DNA from 2 places in the Thalassospira xiamenensis M-5 genome. Region 2 is predicted to be linked to the other one. Evidence: predicted binding sites of a transcription regulator. Region 2 holds the regulator's gene; the other holds the start of a gene.
What was found. Region 2 encodes LexA, which represses DNA repair genes until DNA is damaged. Its sites were predicted from a motif close to ATGTTCTANTTTGGTTC; they were not measured.
Positions count from the first base shown of each region.

Region 1 (8,384 bases), on a different replicon from region 2:
TCTGCTGCAAACAGCGCTTCGTCATCCGCTTCTCGCCGCTACACCTGCCCGATGCATCCGGAGATCATACGATCCGAACCTGGTTCCTGTCCGATCTGCGGAATGGCACTGGAACCGATGGATATACCAACAGAAAATGAGGAACCAAACCCCGAGATTCAAGACTTCAAAAAGAGATTCTGGTTAGGCGCAGCTCTTACGGTGCCGCTGATTGTCCTAACGATGGGGCCCTTTGTTGGTTTGGGTTTCATCCGAGAAATGATTGGAGAACGCGTTACTCTTTGGGTTGAGTTAATTCTTGGAACGCCTGTCGTCCTGTGGTCTGGCTTCCCATTCATGGTTCGTGGATGGAATTCTGTGGTGAACCGTTCTCTCAACATGTTCACATTGATCGGGATGGGTGTTAGCGCAGCTTATATATTTAGCGTCGTCGCAGTGATTTCTCCTGACATTTTTCCTGATGGATTCAGAGATGCACAGGGACATGTCGGTGTGTACTTCGAAGCTGCAGCTGTCATCGTTGTACTTGTGCTTCTTGGCCAACTGTTGGAATTGGGGGCTCGGGAACGAACCGGTTCGGCAATCAAGGCGTTATTGGGTCTTGCTGCAAAAACAGCCCGCATTATTGAAGATGATGGTTCTGAACGGGAAGTTCCTCTTGAAGATGTGACCGTCGGAATGAGCTTGAGAGTTCGTCCAGGTGACAAGATACCTGTCGATGGCGTTGTCGTTGAAGGACGATCGTCAGTTGATGAATCCATGATCTCGGGTGAACCCGTTCCAATTGAAAAGAATCCAGATGATGATGTAACCGGAGCAACAATCAACGGGAATGGCAGCCTGATTATCCAAGCCAAACGGGTTGGCAAAGATACTGTCTTGAGCCAAATCGTTGATATGGTCTCTAATGCTCAGCGAAGCAAAGCGCCAATCCAAAAGGTTGCAGACACGGTTGCAGGCAAGTTTGTGCCTGCTGTTATCCTGGTTGCTTTAGTTGCCTTCGTCGCTTGGGCCATCTGGGGACCAGATCCGTCATTGTCATACGGGCTTGTCGCAGCAGTCGCTGTTCTGATCATTGCGTGTCCTTGCGCTCTTGGTTTGGCAACACCAATGTCAATCATGACCGCTACCGGTCGTGGTGCGCAAATTGGTGTGCTCATTAAAAATGCAGAGGCCCTGGAGCGATTAGCGAAGGTCGATGTGCTCATCGTCGATAAAACCGGGACTTTGACAGAGGGTAAACCGAAACTAGCAGGTGTAATCGCTCAATCAGACTATCAGGAGGAGGAAGTTCTCTCTGTCGCTGCGGCGCTCGAAAAAGGATCCGAACATCCATTGGCTGACGCCATTGTTAGTGCTGCTCAGGAGCGCGGCTTGTCCCTTGATAAGGCAGAGGACTTTGAAGCTGTAACCGGTCAGGGCGTCACCGGAAAGGTGGATGGCAAGTCGGTTGCCCTAGGTAATAGTAAACTCCTTCAGACTCTCAATATCGATCATTCTGCTGTTGATAAAACAGCAAATGATCGGCGAGATATGGGGGAGACGGTAATGCATGTCGTTATTGATGGAAGAATTGCCGGGCTCATTTCCGTAGCCGATCCGATCAAGGACACGACGTTGGAGGCTTTAAAGGCGCTCAAGAAGCAAGGCTTCAGAATCGTCATGGCAACCGGTGACAACCAACGAACAGCAAAATCCGTTGGCAATAAACTTTCCATTGACGAGATTCGGGCCGATGTCTCCCCAGAAGACAAAGCCAATTTAATTATGGAACTCAAGGCTGAAGGCCATCAGGTAGCCATGGCAGGTGATGGCGTCAACGACGCCCCTGCTCTTGCTCAGGCTGATGTCGGAATTGCGATGGGTACGGGCGCTGATGTTGCAATTGAAAGTGCTGGTTTCACCCTCGTCAAAGGTGACTTGAGCGGGATTGTTAGAGCCCGAGAACTCTCGGAAGCAACGATGCGCAATATCCGGCAAAACCTCTTCTTTGCGATGGTCTATAACGCAGCCGGTGTGCCTGTTGCTGCGGGTCTGCTCTATCCGTTCTTTGGCATTCTCATCTCACCAATGTTTGCAGCTGCAGCCATGAGCTTATCCTCGGTATCAGTCATTGCGAATGCACTGAGGTTACGTCGAGCAAGTTACTAGCATCCCAATATTGACTGATTGGGCGAGGGGTGAACCAGACAAGGCTGACTTTAATACAAGACAGTTCACCCCTCGCCCATTTTAAATGACATACCAGCCAGCACTCAGAACTTTAAATCTCTTCTGATCCGTTCCCAAAATTCATCTGTCGGCTTTTTACACTTGGTAGCCAGAAATCTATTTTCACCTTGATAATTTCGAGTTTACGCACCGATAGATGCAATCCTGTATATTTACATTGTAGGGTTACATACATGCGATCATCATCAATTGGCCAATCTATTTTCATCGAGTCAGTGTTGATGCATTTATCTTCTAACCGCCTATACAATTTGACTGAACAGTTTTTGTATGAACAAAAATAATAATATACTTGTATTTACTCTTTTAAATCAGAGCTCTGAATAATAACGAACTATATTAAATGTAATATAAACAATGACGGTGCGATCATAGCTCGAAGCAACGAAGCCAAAGCATTGGGTATAAAAATGGGGCAGCCGCTTTTTCAGGTGAGTGATCTGGTCAAGCAGCATGCCGTTATTGTCAAATCCAGTAATTACGCGCTTTATGGTGATATCAGCAGAAGGGTCATGAGCCTGATTGCTGGCGAGGTGCCCGATAGCGCGGTCTATTCTATAGACGAGATTTTTGTTGATCTTGATGGCATGAAATGTGACCTGACTGAATGGGCCCGCAAGTTGAGGGCAAAAATCAAGCATGAAACGGGTATTCCGGTTGGAATAGGCATTTCCCGCACAAAAACGTTGGCCAAGGTTGCCAATCGGCTCGCCAAGAAGTCTTCCAAGGCGAATGGTGTCCTGGTGCTTGATGATCAGAAATGGATTGATTTGGCCCTGGCACGAACGGAAGTGTCGGATGTTTGGGGAATTGGCCGCCGATATTCCCAGAAGCTCGCAGGAATGGGTATATCGCGCGCAATTGACCTGAGAGACATGCCCGATGGACAGGCGCGATCCCTCATGGCCGTCGGCGGACTTCGGACCGTTCGAGAATTGCGGGGTGTCCGCTGCATCCCACTCGATGACAACCCCGATCAACGTGAAACAGTTTGTGTTTCCCGATCCATGGGTAAAGAAATATCCGGCAGGGACGAATTAAACGAGGTTCTGAATTCATTTGCAGGGCGCGCCTGCTCTAAATTGCGCCGACTGGGTCTTTTTTCTTCTCGCGCACAAATATTCATACTCAGCAACAGATTCAAAAGCAATCGACCGCAATTCTCAAGAAGCTGCGAAATCGGTTTTTACCCTGCCACCAATGATACGCGCATAATGTGCCGGCTAATTGGTCAGAACCTCAACCGCATCTGGGCGCCGGGATTGGAAATCAAGAAAGCGGGCATTCTTCTTGTCGACATCTGCCGACCGGAAGACGCGCCAGTTGATCTCTTCTCGATCAAACCCGACACAAACAACACGCTAATGGCCGCGATCGATAAACTTTCCGACCGGTTTGGACGCAATGCTGTCACCATCGGACGAGTTCCCAAACCTTCTGGGCAAAACTGGTACATGACATCCAGCCATCGTTCGCCCAGCTACACAACACGTTGGAGTGATATCCCGATCGTTCGGTAAATCCTGACGCAATCAAGGGCGATCCCGCGCACTGTCTCCGTCCATCGAAGGTTGCGCCAGATAAGGTCAAGGCATCCCAACAGCGTTCGTCAGAGCATATATCGAAGCCCCTCGGCTATCGGTCACCATCTTCGCCGGAACCGGCAACCGCTTTGAGTGGATTTGCGCGCCGAGCAACCTATAAATAGGAAGAGCGATTGTGGGGTACGGGATCGATGCAAACATTGTAACACCGTGCTCGTTCTTCCATGTTATGAGATGCTGCGTACCTGACATGTCAAGGCAAATGCTTGGCAGGCTTTCAATGTTCGCCTGGCACACTTCAGCCTCAATGTCTCGCTTGCAGATGCGGAAGAGAGAAACCCTGTTTTTGCCTTCCTGAGCGACATAAAGGGGAAGCATTCCAATCCTCAGATACTTCGCTCGATCTTTATCACCCTTCTTCGCGCTGTTCAGTTTCCTGATCACCTCATCCGGGTCCTTTGGAAATTGGTGGCCTCGCCACGGTGAACCCATGACATATTCGGGGTCGACCGCTTCGGAAGCTGTGGAATCCCCGTATTGAAACACAATGCCAGGCAGCATCAAATGCAGATAGTCAGAGGGTGAGGTGCAATCTCCGAGGCTGCGGTGCCCCTTCCCCATTAGAGTGACGTCAAGTGTATCTTTGAATCGTATGAACTGGATGCAGGCTTGGTTAACGTCAAGGTCCGTGAATGACCGGGCTTCGTGGTCTTCAAATCTTCGGCCAATGTCAGACATTAAATTCTGAAACTTGCACCGCATGCGGGAAACAAAGGGGATCATGTCGTCGACGATGGGATAATCAGTATTACTCATGCGCGAACCTTGGGTAATGAATGGTCTGACTGAGCCTTGACCGGCCAGTATCAGACGCTCGACTAAAATACGGATTGAAAATCTGCTTCGAAATCCCGAGAGCCAAGCGCCTCGTAGCAGCTGCCTGGTATGAAGCTGGCAATATCTTCGAAAGACAGGTGCGCCTCTTCGGCGATCTGAAGCACGCCTCCATCAATTACACACAAGGAGTCCTGTCCATTGTCCTCGACTTCGTTTGGATAGAGGAAGGCATCGATGCCATGGCTTTTGTAACGCGAGGCAATCTCATCTTTGCAATGGTAAAGGTGCCGCATGTGGAGGTTGCGTCTGGCATGAAACAAATCAAAATTCGATAAGTCCGGTCTCTCGACCTTAATTCGGTTCAGATCCGCTGTAATTTTGTCCGACAAGTTTTGCCATTCCTCCTCGTCTGCCGAATTCGTCAGATCATCAAGGATCATGGCGTATCGAAGTGTGGTTGAGCTTAAAGGATCAAGGGTGGTTCTTCGGGTTCTCATTGCCGGGACGGTAAGTTTCAGCAGTCTCGGCCTCGCCAGATCTAGATCATGCCAGGGCATGGAGTTTTTTGGGTGAATGCAATAATTGAAGATCTGCTTCAGCAAAGCCCGCTTGGCGGCATCAGCGGACCCTAGATGCGTAAAAAAGGAAAATGACGAAGTGTTAAAAATGGTCCCGTGATACCAGATTCCAGACACACATTCTGTCACTGTCCGCTTTCCTGCAGTTAGAGAGTTTACGCCATTGCCAAACTGGAAAATCTGGCTGCCACAAAACAATGTGTCTGATTTAAAGCGCTAAATCCAGCTTTCAACGATTACTGGATCGTCTCCCTGATCCCGTGGGATCACCGTTAATCCAGGGTGCTGACTACGAAGGCTTTCTCGAAGCTCATGCAATGTGTCGGCCAGCTTTTCATCTTGCGTGGGGCAAGATTTACCGACACCCTTTCCAGCTACTACCCATCTGCGCGCGACAAAGTTTTTAGGGTAATCTTTTGGGTGGTCGTAAATGACCCACATTGAGACACTATCACTCATCTATCGCGTTCCCGTTGATTTGATCGAGAAAGGATCGTCGTTCCCAGCAGATAAAGCCAACTCGACAAAGCTCCGTTCAACATCGGTCCAAAACACTTCCAGTCGTTGAGGACCGAATGTTGGAATCGTCGGCATCGATTGGGGTGGCACGTAGTGAGCGAGGATCTGCGCCACTTCGTTGCGAGTTCTCCACCATGGAAACTGAAGAATATATTTTTTGCGAGGCTGAAGGCCCATTTCTCTACTCCCTTAAATGGAACTGTGGCCTAATACCAGCATCCCTGGTTGACTTTAGCAATACTCATAGAGTTTTTGGGTGAATTTTTGCAACTTTCATGAAGTCCTCCCAAAGTCCATTGCTACGCAACATTTCCAGAGCAGCGAGATAATTATGTATGTCCGGCCCAGCTTTCATGCCCTGAAGCCCGTGCAGCTGTCGCGCAAGTGTCGGTTGGGTTTTCCCCAACATCCCAGCGAACTCTCTTTGTGTAAGGCCAAGTGCCTTTATACGATCTTTCAGTTCCATATCTCTGTATCGCACCTAAAATCTATTACGTCACGTTATTTTATTGACTGATAATATTGCATTACGTTATATTTTCATGCAAGGGCATTCTTGTTACCTACAAGGGAAGTGCCCGTTAGCACTAAATCAACCGAGAACTCTCATCAAAGGCCATACAGCATGCATTCATCTGCTATTATTGAACGTATCCAACAAGATTGTGGAGGATACTGGTCCGAGCACGCTGAGTTTCCATTGAAAGATTGGCAAGCAGAAGTCGCAGACGACAACACCCGTGTAGCCTACTGGGAGTGGGTTGCTGCGGGATTGGGCGTGATCGAACTGTAAAAGCTGTAAACATCCGTGCACAAGACCTTGCCGGAATGGAAATCATCTATCCTGTAATGAATATCTAAATCGCAAATCCACGTGATTCTTCTTTATGGCTGACATTACATACGAGTGAAGCAAAATGACAAAAGCGAATCAGGATCAAAATGCAGGAGAACAAACGGCGTATCGTTCAATGCAGCGATCACTTCAAAATATCGGGTATTGCTTACCGGCAATCGGCGATGCAATGGGTGGCGGCAGTGCCAACGCCTCGGTTGACCTCGGTATAGCTGAGAATTATCTCCTTCGCGCTCTGTTCTGCGTGCGACGCGCAAAACAGATGGCATTGGCACAGGAGAGCGGAGCGCATCGTGCTCAAATCCAAAAGGATGCTGTCGCCGGGTTCGAATATGTCGATGCTCAGGGAAATAGCCTCGATGAGATCCGGGTGAACGCCAAGGCATCTAATTTGGCCCGTCGTGGCGATATGCGTTTGATCTGGGTAAACGAAGGTGACCTGGCCATGTCCGCGATTGCCTGCGGGGATGAAGGAGTTGAGCGATGAACCATGCAACGAGCATCGAAGCAGAAATCACATCCTATTTAATCAAGGATCGGATCAAGCACGATAAAACGGAAACTGCTGGTTTGCGTCACACGCGAGATATTGCAGACTATCTGGGAATGCCACTCCCAGCGACACGTAAAATTCTCCATAGGCTTGCTGATGAGGGAATGCTCCACCTTTACGAACCGTTCGATGGTCGCACGCTGTGTTGGCTCTTGGCGCGGGATAACGACAACGAGCCGAATGAAATCCCCACCGTCGAAGATCAGCTGAAACTGTCAGGAACCGGTGTCTATATCCCATAGTGTTCGCATGATATCGACGTGTGTCTCAGGAGTGCTACATGCGCGCGCGCAGGTCCCGACGACTGCCCTATAGCTCGAAGCCGGATATCCATATATGCCCGCAAAGTTGAAAAGGATATCCGGCATTTGATCTGCTATTTCACTGCCTCGTGCGGCCATCACAACGCTTGCGGTCCTGCCGTAAGTGTTGATGACAAAATAGCGCCAGCTCGGGTCAGCGAAACCTTCGTCTGGAACGATTTCAAATGGTGAAGCATCTCCGCCATTAGATATGGAGCTGTAAATCTCTGTCAGCCCATTTCTGTTTTTGGCGATAAGAACGCACGGACCCTGGATGGTGAATTCTGAGCGATAATCATCCAACTCAATGCCCAGTAAATTTAGTAGCTCCGCCTGCTTGTTTTCTTCCAGTTCCGATTTTTCAGCGCAAAACCACTGCAATTGTCGAACGGTAATGCCAACCAAGCTGGCGATCTCGCCTGAGGTATTTGGCCAACAGGTTAAAAGTGCCTTCACCAACTGTGGTGAATTGTCATAGATGGATTCTTCGTAATCATCCTCGTTGCTTGGCAAAAATCGATCAGCATCGCCAGTGCGCAGCCAGATCTGTTTGCTCTGAACATATTCTGCAAGGTGGCGAGCCTGATTTGGGGGTAAATTGATGTCCCATGATGACAGCCATCTGCCCCTGCCCCATGGGCATTCGGGCAGATCAGGAGCAATTGGCTTCCGCCGCGGAAATTCCATCCATTGCAAAAAGCGTTCTTTCGCTTTCCCGTAAGGTGTGTGACTGACGCTGACGTTATGATCGTTTATGCTTGCTTGAAGATTGCCAATTAGCTTGGCGGCATCAGCAGAAGTGACATTGAACGCCGAGAACTGATAGATCGCATGTCTCTGTGCCGTTCTTAGGGAAGCTGCATGAGACTTGCTGTTTTTGTCGGCCGCCTGAACGTCGATGTTGATCAATGCCATTGTCGATCTCAGCGTAGGGCACGCATCGGCAAGATTTTTACTGATGAT
Region 1 covers NZ_CP004389.1:183,869-192,252, reverse strand. The annotation lists gene TH3_RS22170 (heavy metal translocating P-type ATPase) at 1-2,151, shown strand, start outside; gene TH3_RS22165 (Y-family DNA polymerase) at 2,643-3,752, shown strand; gene TH3_RS22160 (hypothetical protein) at 3,819-4,592, opposite strand; gene TH3_RS23210 (hypothetical protein) at 4,655-5,053, opposite strand; gene TH3_RS22990 (hypothetical protein) at 5,408-5,650, opposite strand; gene TH3_RS22150 (helix-turn-helix domain-containing protein) at 5,952-6,176, opposite strand; gene TH3_RS22145 (hypothetical protein) at 6,628-7,053, shown strand; gene TH3_RS22140 (helix-turn-helix domain-containing protein) at 7,050-7,361, shown strand; gene TH3_RS22135 (hypothetical protein) at 7,335-8,384, opposite strand, start outside.
Region 1: the regulator LexA is predicted to act here: its motif matches at 2,505-2,521, upstream of TH3_RS22165 (Y-family DNA polymerase).

Region 2 (8,384 bases):
GTGTTTGGCATAAAGCCAGTTATAAAGGGCGGTGCGTGCGCCGCCGATATGCAGAAACCCGGTCGGAGACGGGGCAAAACGGGTAACAACCGTCATTCACTCTATCCGTTGGCTGGATGTTGTTGCTTGTCGTAATGACTTTTGGCGTGCACGCTATAACACATATGCGGCGGTGTTGCACCACAGCCGATGATAGATAGAAACTGTGCGTCGGGCAGGCTATTGTACATTCGTCGAATAAGTCGTGATGGAATTAATAAAAATCAATATGTTGCGAGAATATTTTCGCAAACAGGATTGTTGTTGGCCGCGCGCAGAAATTCCTGGATCCTGTGCACGGTTATATTCTTCGGGTTGGGATGTGCGGCGTATTTTTCACTTCCTGCGCGCCTGACGGTACAGCAAAGCGGCCTAGCGGTGATTCTTTTGCTGTCCGGATTGTGGATTTCGCGACGCTGGGTTTTGCCATTCTTTGGCATTCTGCTGCTGGCGGTTTTTTGTGGCGGGTTGCTGATTGCATCCATCCATCTTGAAAGGGCGCCATCCGGGCTTCTGACCAAGACGCTTTACATGACAGAGATCGAGGGCGACATCACGCTTCTGGAGCCACGGGGCGGGCGGATGCGCATGACCGTGGCACCAATGCGGATCGCGGGGCTTGAGGACCGGGCATTTGACTGGAAGGTGCGATTGAGCCTTCCAGGTGGCGATGAGCTTTCCGTCGGGGATCATATCGTGGCAACGGCGCGGCTGTTTCCGTTGCGCGCGGCGTCCGTGCCGGGCGACCCGGATTTTTCACGCGGATTATATCTGGACGGGATCGGGGCGACCGGGTTTGTTTTCGGCCATAAATATAGTGTGACCAAGAAGGCCGAAACAGGAATGATGCAGCCGGTTTCGGACCGGATCGAAAGTCTGCGCCTGACGATCATGACGGCAATCGATCAGAGCCTTACCGGCGCAGAGGCCGGGATTGCCAAGGCATTGATTGTCGGCGAACGGGGCGATGTCAGTGCGGAAATTGCCGATGATCTTCGCAAATCGGGATTGGCGCATCTTCTGGCGATTTCCGGGCTGCATATGGGGCTTTTAAGCGGGACGGTTTTCTTTTTCCTGCGGTTTGGCATGGCGGCCATTCCCGCCCTTGCGCTGCGGTTTCCGATCAAGAAATGGGCGGCTATCGGGGCGATGGTGTCAGCGGGGATCTATCTTGGCCTGTCAGGGGCCAGTGTGCCGACGCAGCGTGCCTTTGTGACGTTGACGATTGTCTGGATTGCGTTGCTGCTGGATCGGCGGGCGATATCGTTGCGGCTGGTGGCGTTTGCGGCGCTGGTTGTTCTGATCCTGCGGCCCGATGCGGTCTTGGGGCCAAGCTTTCAGCTTTCCTTTGCGGCGGTGTCGGTTCTGGTAGCGTTTTATGATGGTCCGGGCAGGCGATGGTTTGACAAGTCGGGGGATCGGTCATGGCTATTCCGGCTTTGGCTGTTTTTTGCCGGGCTGGTGATGACCGGGTTGCTGGTTACGGCGGTGACCGCGCCGATCATCGGGTTTCATTTCGGGCGGATTTCGATGATCGGGATCGTGTCCAACCTGATTGCCATTCCGGTGATGGCGTTCTGGGTGATGCCGCTGATTGTGGCGACGCTTGTTCTGATGCCGTTCGGAGCCGGGGGACTGGCATTGTGGTTGATGAAGCCGGGACTGACATTGTTGATTGAAACCGCAAGCCTTGCCGCCGATCAGGCCTGGGGGCTTTGGCATGTCGAGCAGTTTAGTGCCGTATTTGCCATCGGCATCATGATGGCGATGGCCTGGTGGCTGGTCTGGCGAGGGAACGCGATTGCCCGGTTTGCTGTCATTCCGCTATGCGTGGCGATTGCGGCGCAAATCCTGTATCGCCCGGCGGATATTCTGGTTTCGGGGGATCAGGAAAGCTGGGCAATTCGCGACAGGGTGCGCGACAAACTTGTCCTGCCCGAAGGCATTTCGGATTTTCAGCAGTCGGTCTGGATGGCGCGATTTGGTATCGCCGATCATGATGCCGGCAATGTCATCGAAAAATGCGACGCAACGGTTTGTTCCGTCAGGATCGCCGGACGGCAGGTGATCATTGCCAATGATCTTGCCAATCCGTTCTATGCATGCCGCCATGGCGATATGATCATCAGCCTGAAACGCGATATGCCGCGTGATATCTGTGCGCCGGATGTGACTGTCATCGATGATGACCTGTTATGGTGGCAGGGGGGCGTATTGATTGCGTTGCGGCCCGATGCCGCCCCGGTGATCGAAACCGTGCGTGAAACGTCCGGCATCTGGCCGTGGATTATCATCGGGGGCAGGGTGGTCAAATAAAAAACGCCGCCAGGCAAGGCCGACGGCGTTTCTTTCGGTTTGTTCGGTTTATTCGGTATTCTATCAGTATTGGCGGAGCAAACCGATCAGACGTCCCTGAATGCGGACACGATCAGGCGACAGCGCGCGTGTTTCATAACGCGCATTGGCCGGTTCCAGCAGAACTTCGCCACGGCCACGTTTCAGGCGTTTCAGAGTGGCTTCGGCGTCGTCGACCAGTGCGACAACGATGGAGCCATCATTGGCCTGTTCGCAACGCTGGATCAGGACGGTGTCGCCATCGAGAATACCGGCATCGATCATCGAATCACCGGAAACTTCAAGCGCATAGTGATCGCCGGTTCCCAGAAGCGCTGCCGGGACCTGCACCATTGTGGTCTGATCGCGAAGGGCTTCGATCGGGGTACCCGCCGCAATCCGGCCAAACAGCGGCAGGGAAACGGATTCACCCGATTCCGAAAAGGCCGAAGGCACGGTTGCCGGCCGATGCGCAGCCTTTCGCGCGGAGGCGATAGAGGTAACATTGTTGGGCGTTTCCGCCGCGTCGTCATCATTATTATCGGGAAGACGCAGGACTTCGAGCGCGCGGGCCCGATGGGCGAGACGGCGAATAAAACCGCGTTCCTCAAGCCCGGTGATCAGGCGATGAATGCCGGATTTGGATTTCAGGCTCAGGGCTTCTTTCATCTCGTCAAAAGAGGGCGAGATGCCATGATCGCGAAGGTAATTATCGATATAGACCAGCAATTCGTATTGCTTGCGCGTCAGCATGATTTTTTCCGAACCAGTAATAAGAACAAACCGAATACATAAATGTTCTACTTTGGTTCTGCTTGTTCGTCAAGCACCACAACCCGAAAAATCACCGTTTAAGGGCATTCTTTCGGTCAAGAAACGAAATTTGGGTATTTCCAGGGATCAGTCGGCGGTGAAAGTACCCGACTTTCCGCCTTCCTTGTGGACAACGCGAATATCGGTAATCCGCATGGCTTTATCGACCGCCTTGCACATATCGAACACGGTAAGTGCGGTAACGGAAACGGCGGTCAGGGCTTCCATTTCCACCCCGGTTTTGCCGGTGGTTTTGCATGTCGCGACAATATCTACCGCATCGGTGTCAGTTGCGAGTTCCAGCGTGACTTCGGCCGAGGTTAGAGGCAGGGGATGGCAAAGCGGGATCAGGTCAGCGGTTTTCTTGGCCCCCATAATCCCGGCAAGCTGGGCGATACCAAGAACGTCGCCCTTTTTATGGCCGCGTTCGGCAATCAGCCGGGCCGTTTCCGCCGACATCAGGACACGGCCCTTTGCGATGGCGACGCGCGCGGTATCGGTCTTGGCCGAAATATCGACCATGACGGCATTACCAGCAGCGTCGATATGCGAAAGTTTGTCTGCCATGCCTGTGTCTTGTTCCGTTATCAGGCCGCGAGGCCAAGAATATTACGGGTGGCGGCGGTGACGTCGTCCTGACGCATCAGGCTTTCGCCGATCAGGAAGCATTGCGCGCCGACCTTTGCCATGCGGGCGAGGTCATCGTGCGTGAACAGGCCGCTTTCGGCGACCAGCATCCGGCTGTCATCAACCATACCAGCGAGTTCTTCGGTCGTGGTCAGGGAGACTTCCAGCGTTTTCAGATTGCGGTTGTTAACGCCAAGCAGCTTTGATTTCAGTTTCAGGGCGCGTTCGAGTTCCGGGGCGTTGTGCACCTCGATCAGGACATCCATGCCAAGGCTGTTTGCGGCGTCTTCAAGCTCGGCGGCCCGGGCGTCTTCGAGGGCGGCCATGATCAGAAGGATGCAATCGGCACCAAGGGCCCGGGCTTCGGTCACCTGATAGGGATCAAGCATGAAATCCTTGCGCAGGACCGGCAGATCAACCGCGCTACGTGCCGCGATCAGATAGCTGTCATCGCCCTGGAAATAGGGGATGTCGGTCAGGACCGACAGGCAACTTGCCCCACCGGCCTTGTAGGCTTGCGCCAGAACGGGCGGATTGAAATCCGGGCGGATCAGGCCCTTGGACGGGGATGCCTTTTTAATCTCGGCAATCAGGCCGTAACGACCATCCGCAACCGATGTTTCAAGCGCCCTGATAAAGCCGCGCGGTGCGGATTGTGATCTGGCTGCGGTTTCGAGGTCGGCAAGTGACTTTCGCGCCTTGCAGGCGGCGATGTGGTCGCGTTTGTCCTTACAGATACGTTCGAGTACGTCGCTCACGCTGCGGTCCCCTGATTGGAAATGCGGACTAGTGCCTGCAAGGTTTCTGCGGCTTTGCCGGAATCGATTGCGGTGCGGGCCTTTGCGATGCCATCGGCAAGATCGGTTGCGATGTCGGTCACCACAAGGGCGGCTGCGGCATTCAGCAGAACGATATCGCGATAGGCGCTTTTTTTACCGGCAAGAAGATCGAGAATGGCCTGCGCGTTTGTCTGGGCGTGGCCGCCTTTAAGCGCATCAAGGGTGACGATTTCAAGGCCGTAATCTTCGGGGTTGATTTCAAAGGTCGTGACTGCGCCGTTTTTGACTTCGGCGACAAAGGTCGGGCCGGTTGTTGAAATTTCATCAAGGCCGCTATGACCATAGACAACCCATGCATGTTCGGAACCAAGGCGGTTCAGCACATGGGCAATCGGTTCGACCCATTCACGGGCGAAAACACCCATGACCTGGCGTTTGGTTTTGGCCGGGTTGGCCAGCGGTCCCAGCAGGTTGAAGATCGTGCGCGTGCCCATTTCAACGCGGGTCGGCATCACGTGACGCACGGCCGAGTGATGGCGCGTTGCCATCATGAAGCACAGATTGATTTCCTTTAGCGCCTTTTCAAGAAGCGCCATATCGGCATCGAGATTGACGCCAAGCGCCATCAGAACATCGGCCGATCCCGATTTTGACGACGCCGCGCGGTTGCCGTGCTTGGCAACGATGGCGCCGCAGGCCGCCGCAACGATTGCCGCCCCGGTCGAGATATTGAAGGTGCCGCTGCCATCGCCACCAGTACCACAGGTATCAACCGCATTGGGCGGGGCGATAATGCCGGTCGCCTTGGAGCGCATGACACGCGCCGCCCCGGTGATTTCATCGACCGTTTCGCCGCGCAGGCGTAGCGCCATCAGGAAAGCCCCCATCTGCGACGGCGTTGCCTGACCGGACATCAGAACGTCGAAGGCCTGTTCGGCCTGTTCTTCGTTCAGTTTTTCGCCATTTGCGACTTTGGCCAGGATCGGCTTCAGGTCATATTCAGTCGACATGCGGGTTTCCTCGGTTAGCGTTCCGGTGCGGTTTCATGCGCCGGGGAAGTCTATAAAATTCTTCAAAAGGGCATGGCCATGTTCGGATGCGATGCTTTCGGGATGGAACTGCACACCATGAATTTGATGCTGTTTGTGACGCAGCCCCATAATCAGACCATCCCCGTTTTCCGCCGTGATTTCAAGGCAATCGGGCAGGGTTGCGCGATCAACAACCAATGAATGGTAACGGGTCGCTTCAAACGGGCTTGGCAGGCCGTTAAACACGCTTTTGCCTTCGTGCACCATCGCATCGGTTTTGCCATGCATGCATTCGGGCGCGCGCACGACATTGCCGCCAAAGGCCTGACCGATGCCCTGATGACCAAGGCAGACGCCAAGCAGCTTAACCTTGCCCGCCGATGCCCTGATCAGATCAAGACAGATACCCGCGCGATCCGGATCGCAGGGACCGGGCGAGATCACGATGCCTTCGGGCTTTAAAGCCAGCGCATCATCAACCGAGATTTCATCATTGCGGCGGACGTCGACCTCGGGACCGAGTTCGCGCAGATAGTGCCACAGATTGAATGTGAAGCTGTCGTAATTATCGATGAGGAGATACATCGTGGCGCCGGGCTGTGAATATCAGATCGGGCAGAGAATAAACGGCATTGCCGCTACGTCAAGCGATTGCAAAAACCATTTTCCTGCCATTGTTTGCGGTCTTTGTTTGCGGCTTTAACAGGGTGCTAACCTGATCGGGTTTAAAAGCTTCCAAACACAAGCCGGGATAATTGGCGTATAATCACCATATGGGTAACACGACCCAGCAAACGAGACTGGAGACCAGAGCGTGGCACGCCGGGCACAACCCGCCAAAAAGAAAAAAGCGGCACCGCGAAAAACAGGCCGTAGCAAGGCTGCACCGAAAAGAAAATCGGGCGGCATTGGCCGTTTCATGCTGGGCGGTGCGATTGTTGCGGGGACCATTTCGGCATTCATTGCAGCAGGCAGTATGCTTGAGCTGGATCGCGCATCGCGTGATCTTGGCGAACGGGCCGCAAATTCCGAACCGGAATATACGCCGACACCGGCCCCGGTACCGGAAAGCCGCAATTATGATTTCAGCGAAAGCAACGGCAATCGCGACCGGACCGGATATATGGTCGGTGAACGTGTGCCGGGTGAAAAAACTGCGCCCGAAACCAGACAACCGCAGAAGGCACCGGTCACAAAGTCGCCTGAACCTGCCGTGTCGCCCGATACCGGCGGGATCAGCGGGGGCGCGCATAGTGATGGTCCGCCGCCATGGCAGAAATTCGCAGCCCTTACCCCCGATACGGGAACCGCACCGGTTATCGCGATTGTGATTGATGATGCGGGCCTTGATCAGCCGCGCACGGCGCGCACTATAGGGCTGCCCGGGCCGGTGACGATTTCCTATCTGCCCTATGCGCGCGACCTTCAGCGTCAGGTGAATGATGCGCGCGGGCGGGGGCATGAAGTGATGCTTCATATGCCGATGGAGCCGTCGTCGGCATTGGTCGATCCAGGTCCGCATGCGTTGCGCACCGGATTTGACCGCGACAAGATATTGGGCGAGATGACCTGGATGCTGGACCGGTTTGATGGCTATGTCGGTGTGAATAATCACATGGGCAGCAAATTCACATCCGATCCGGAACGCATGCAGGTGGTGATGGAGGTGATGAAATCACGCGGGCTTCTGTTCCTTGATTCCAAAACCAGTGCCAAGTCGGTCGGATTTTCGATGGCACGCCAATATGATGTCCCGGCGCTTGAGCGCGACGTGTTCATTGATGACGCCGATGATGCCACCAAAATTGCCGAAATGCTGGCCCGGACTGAAAAAGTTGCCACCAATCAGGGATTTGCGATTGCGATTGGCCATCCGCGCGACCTTACGCTGGAAGCCCTGCAAAAATGGATTCCCGCCATTCAGGCCAAGGGATTTGTTCTGGTGCCGGTGACCGACATCCTGCGACGGTCCATGCGAAGTGTGACAGGGTAAAGGCTGTTCGGCTTTTTTGAGCCGACCTGATCAAGTCAAAGAACTTTTCAGGGGCGCCGTCAGTATCAATGTACTTAAAGCAAAAACACCCAGAGCACGTTCTAAAACTCTTGTCTTACGGCTTAAAATTGCAAAGACTTATCGCTTCAAAAGGTTTCGTCGGATTTAGTAAATGTCACAGCCGCCAATCGGAATTGATCTCGGTACCACTAATTCGCTGGTTTCGGCGTTTGTTGATGGTAAACCACAACTGATACCGAACGCGTTGGGGGAATTCCTCACCCCATCGGTGGTCTCTATTTCTGATGGTGAATTAATCGTCGGAAAAGGCGCGCGTGAGAGGCTATTCACGCACCGAGATAAAACAATCAGCTTGTTTAAGCGTAAAATGGGCACTCAGTCGCAGATAAAACTGGGGGCTGAGGCGTATTCTCCTGCTGAGTTGTCGTCTTTTGTGTTGTCCAAACTGCTCAAGATGCCGAGTTGTATCTGGGGTGTGAAATACGTGACGTTGTCGTTTCGGTCCCGGCTTATTTCAATCAGCAACAGCGACGAGTGACTCAAGAAGCTTGCAAGTTGGCGGGACTCAATCTTTTGCGATTGGTGAATGAGCCGACCGCTGCGGCACTTGCGTATGGCGTTCACGAAAAGGATGCAGAGACACAGTTTCTCGTTGTTGATCTCGGCGGGGGCACTTTTGACGTAACCATCTTAGAGATGTTTGACGGCGTAATGGAGGTAAAAGCTTCGTCCGGCGATGCATTCCTT
Region 2 covers NZ_CP004388.1:2,221,268-2,229,651, reverse strand. The annotation lists gene gltX (glutamate--tRNA ligase) at 1-96, opposite strand, end outside; gene TH3_RS10510 (ComEC/Rec2 family competence protein) at 418-2,355, shown strand; gene lexA (transcriptional repressor LexA) at 2,419-3,126, opposite strand; gene moaC (cyclic pyranopterin monophosphate synthase MoaC) at 3,274-3,774, opposite strand; gene trpC (indole-3-glycerol phosphate synthase TrpC) at 3,774-4,571, opposite strand; gene trpD (anthranilate phosphoribosyltransferase) at 4,568-5,602, opposite strand; gene TH3_RS10485 (anthranilate synthase component II) at 5,636-6,208, opposite strand; gene TH3_RS10480 (divergent polysaccharide deacetylase family protein) at 6,438-7,616, shown strand; gene TH3_RS23440 (Hsp70 family protein) at 7,789-8,175, shown strand; gene TH3_RS10475 (Hsp70 family protein) at 8,100-8,384, shown strand, end outside.